2 regions of the Pseudomonas sp. MF7453 genome follow, and region 2 is predicted to be linked to the other one. Evidence: riboswitches for the same ligand, from Rfam matches in the RefSeq annotation. Region 2 holds a riboswitch; the other holds the start of a gene.
What was found. Region 2 has a riboswitch for cobalamin ahead of JFT63_RS04065 (CbtB domain-containing protein). Riboswitches for the same ligand answer to the same signal wherever they lie in the genome.

Region 1: another riboswitch for cobalamin. It lies ahead of JFT63_RS05380 (CbtB domain-containing protein); the one in region 2 lies ahead of JFT63_RS04065 (CbtB domain-containing protein).

The regions. Positions count from the first base shown of each region.
Region 1 is NZ_JAEKCN010000002.1:116,135-118,317, forward strand. Features, by position in the region: gene cobW (cobalamin biosynthesis protein CobW) at 1-694, opposite strand, end outside; cobalamin riboswitch at 788-988, opposite strand; cobalamin riboswitch at 1,031-1,244, shown strand; gene JFT63_RS05380 (CbtB domain-containing protein) at 1,341-1,529, shown strand; gene JFT63_RS05375 (CbtA family protein) at 1,541-2,183, shown strand, end outside.
Region 2 is NZ_JAEKCN010000002.1:488,117-490,299, reverse strand. Features, by position in the region: gene cobW (cobalamin biosynthesis protein CobW) at 1-601, opposite strand, end outside; cobalamin riboswitch at 695-895, opposite strand; cobalamin riboswitch at 938-1,151, shown strand; gene JFT63_RS04065 (CbtB domain-containing protein) at 1,248-1,436, shown strand; gene JFT63_RS04070 (CbtA family protein) at 1,448-2,152, shown strand; gene JFT63_RS04075 (cobalamin biosynthesis protein) at 2,149-2,183, shown strand, end outside.

The DNA.
Region 1 (2,183 bases), 370 kb from region 2:
CGCCGAGGCCGATCAACACGTCCAGCGGCAGGCGGCCGCTGCTGGCTTCGATGACCTTCACCGCCGGCGGCAGTTCTTCGGCCACTTCCAGGCGCACACGGGCCAGGTCTTCGGCGCTGATCAGGTCGGCTTTGTTGAGGATCACCAGGTCAGCGCTGGCCAGTTGGTCGGCGAACAGTTCGTGCAACGGCGACTCGTGGTCCAGGTTGGGGTCAAGTTTGCGCTGGGCGTCGACCTGATCCGGGAAGGCGGCAAAGGTACCGGCGGCCACGGCCGGGCTGTCGACTACGGTGATCACCGCGTCAACGGTGCAGGCGCTGCGGATTTCCGGCCACTGGAAGGCTTGCACCAACGGCTTGGGCAGGGCCAGGCCCGAGGTTTCAATGAGGATATGGTCCAGGTCACCGCGACGGGCGACCAGTTCGCGCATCACCGGGAAGAACTCTTCCTGCACCGTGCAGCACAGGCAGCCGTTGGCCAGTTCGTACACGCGGCCGTTGGCTTCTTCCTCGGTGCAACCGATAGAGCACTGCTTGAGGATCTCGCCGTCAATGCCCAGCTCGCCAAATTCATTGACGATCACGGCAATGCGACGGCCCTGGGCGTTGTCGAGCATATGGCGCAGCAACGTAGTCTTGCCCGAGCCGAGGAAGCCGGTAACGATGGTGACGGGAAGTTTGGCCAGTGTTTTCATCGGATGCCCTTTGGGGCGGGCATACGGGACGACAGGCCCTGCGGCGGCGCGCAGCAGCGGATTTCGTCACCGGATCACCCCGCCCGGTTGAATTGAAAAATCGGTGACGAGGCAGGTCTCCTGGCTTGGGGCGTGCAGGTCTTGCGACCAACGTTGACTGCGCCTTCCCGCCGTCTCGGCAGTGGCATGGCAGTCAACTGAACCCTTCACAGTTGCGGGGGCAGCCGCGGCTTGAACCGCGTTCCCTTCTTAGCTTCGGCGTGGGGCCGAAGAACCTCGAAGGTGCAAGGCTACAGGGGCTCGCGGCATTTGACTACCGTCCCCGGCCCATGCTCTCCTACACATCTTGTTTCGGGTGCCCTTCACAGGGTGAAACGGGAAACCGGTGCGTCATACCCCTATGACAAATCCGGTGCTGCCCCCGCAACGGTAAGCGAGCGAAGCGTCACGGCCACTGTGCTTTTGCATGGGAAGGCGATGCTTTTCAGGCGCACTCTGTCCAGAGCCGCCCCTCGCAAGCCCGGAGACCGGCCCGAAAAAATCAGATAACAAACCCGCGGTGGGCGGGCGCTGTTCGAACCCTGCGTGCCTGGCGCGTGGGGTTTGCATGCGCTCGTTTCACCCTGACACCTGAAAGGGACGCGCCATGTCGATCATCAGCAGCACTACGCCCTCCGCAAGCAGCACCACCACGTTGAGTCAACGCCTGAGCGCTGCGATCGGCGCGGCAATCCTGGGTGCGTGCCTTGTGTACTTCGCCGGTTTTTCGCATATCGAGGCGGTGCATAACGCGGCCCACGATACCCGCCACAGCGCCGCGTTCCCTTGCCACTGAGGCCTGCCGACATGATCAAACGTATTGCGCAAACCGCAGGTTTCACCGGCCTGCTGGCCGCCCTGCTGCTGACCCTGCTGCAAAGCTTGTGGGTCTCGCCGTTGATTTTGCAGGCCGAAACGTATGAAAAGGCTCCTGTAGCGACCGAAGTTGCCCACGAACACGGCGCAGGTGCCGCTGCACATAGCCACGACGCCGAAGCCTGGGAGCCGGAAGATGGCTGGCAGCGCGTGTTGTCGACCACAGGTGGCAACCTGGTGGTGGCGGTCGGCTTTGCGTTGATGCTCGCCGGCCTTTACACCTTGCGCGCCCCCACCCGCACCGCCCAGGGCTTGCTCTGGGGCCTGGCGGGTTACGCGACCTTTGTGCTGGCACCTACCCTGGGCCTGCCGCCTGAATTGCCGGGCACGGCCGCGGCTGACCTGACGCTGCGCCAGACCTGGTGGATCGGTACCGCCGCCTCCACCGCCGCCGGTATTGCGCTGATCGTGTTCGGTCGCAACGGGCTGCTCAAAGTGCTGGGCGTGGCAATTCTTGCCGTCCCCCACGTGATTGGCGCGCCGCAGCCGCAAGTGCATTCGATGCTGGCACCCGAGGCGCTCGAAGCACAGTTCAAAATCGCATCGCAACTGACCAATGTGGTGTTCTGGCTGG
Region 2 (2,183 bases):
GCACACGGGCCAGGTCTTCGGCGCTGATCAGGTCGGCTTTGTTGAGGATCACCAGGTCAGCGCTGGCCAGTTGGTCGGCGAACAGTTCGTGCAACGGCGACTCGTGGTCCAGGTTGGGGTCAAGTTTGCGCTGGGCGTCGACCTGATCCGGGAAGGCGGCAAAGGTACCGGCGGCCACGGCCGGGCTGTCGACTACGGTGATCACCGCGTCAACGGTGCAGGCGCTGCGGATTTCCGGCCACTGGAAGGCTTGCACCAACGGCTTGGGCAGGGCCAGGCCCGAGGTTTCAATGAGGATATGGTCCAGGTCACCGCGACGGGCGACCAGTTCGCGCATCACCGGGAAGAACTCTTCCTGCACCGTGCAGCACAGGCAGCCGTTGGCCAGTTCGTACACGCGGCCGTTGGCTTCTTCCTCGGTGCAACCGATAGAGCACTGCTTGAGGATCTCGCCGTCAATGCCCAGCTCGCCAAATTCATTGACGATCACGGCAATGCGACGGCCCTGGGCGTTGTCGAGCATATGGCGCAGCAACGTAGTCTTGCCCGAGCCGAGGAAGCCGGTAACGATGGTGACGGGAAGTTTGGCCAGTGTTTTCATCGGATGCCCTTTGGGGCGGGCATACGGGACGACAGGCCCTGCGGCGGCGCGCAGCAGCGGATTTCGTCACCGGATCACCCCGCCCGGTTGAATTGAAAAATCGGTGACGAGGCAGGTCTCCTGGCTTGGGGCGTGCAGGTCTTGCGACCAACGTTGACTGCGCCTTCCCGCCGTCTCGGCAGTGGCATGGCAGTCAACTGAACCCTTCACAGTTGCGGGGGCAGCCGCGGCTTGAACCGCGTTCCCTTCTTAGCTTCGGCGTGGGGCCGAAGAACCTCGAAGGTGCAAGGCTACAGGGGCTCGCGGCATTTGACTACCGTCCCCGGCCCATGCTCTCCTACACATCTTGTTTCGGGTGCCCTTCACAGGGTGAAACGGGAAACCGGTGCGTCATACCCCTATGACAAATCCGGTGCTGCCCCCGCAACGGTAAGCGAGCGAAGCGTCACGGCCACTGTGCTTTTGCATGGGAAGGCGATGCTTTTCAGGCGCACTCTGTCCAGAGCCGCCCCTCGCAAGCCCGGAGACCGGCCCGAAAAAATCAGATAACAAACCCGCGGTGGGCGGGCGCTGTTCGAACCCTGCGTGCCTGGCGCGTGGGGTTTGCATGCGCTCGTTTCACCCTGACACCTGAAAGGGACGCGCCATGTCGATCATCAGCAGCACTACGCCCTCCGCAAGCAGCACCACCACGTTGAGTCAACGCCTGAGCGCTGCGATCGGCGCGGCAATCCTGGGTGCGTGCCTTGTGTACTTCGCCGGTTTTTCGCATATCGAGGCGGTGCATAACGCGGCCCACGATACCCGCCACAGCGCCGCGTTCCCTTGCCACTGAGGCCTGCCGACATGATCAAACGTATTGCGCAAACCGCAGGTTTCACCGGCCTGCTGGCCGCCCTGCTGCTGACCCTGCTGCAAAGCTTGTGGGTCTCGCCGTTGATTTTGCAGGCCGAAACGTATGAAAAGGCTCCTGTAGCGACCGAAGTTGCCCACGAACACGGCGCAGGTGCCGCTGCACATAGCCACGACGCCGAAGCCTGGGAGCCGGAAGATGGCTGGCAGCGCGTGTTGTCGACCACAGGTGGCAACCTGGTGGTGGCGGTCGGCTTTGCGTTGATGCTCGCCGGCCTTTACACCTTGCGCGCCCCCACCCGCACCGCCCAGGGCTTGCTCTGGGGCCTGGCGGGTTACGCGACCTTTGTGCTGGCACCTACCCTGGGCCTGCCGCCTGAATTGCCGGGCACGGCCGCGGCTGACCTGACGCTGCGCCAGACCTGGTGGATCGGTACCGCCGCCTCCACCGCCGCCGGTATTGCGCTGATCGTGTTCGGTCGCAACGGGCTGCTCAAAGTGCTGGGCGTGGCAATTCTTGCCGTCCCCCACGTGATTGGCGCGCCGCAGCCGCAAGTGCATTCGATGCTGGCACCCGAGGCGCTCGAAGCACAGTTCAAAATCGCATCGCAACTGACCAATGTGGTGTTCTGGCTGGCCCTGGGCCTGATCAGCGCCTGGCTGTTTCGCCGCAACCGCGACGACCAATACTCGGCATGACGTTGGTAGTCGGCCTGGGTTGCCAGCGGGG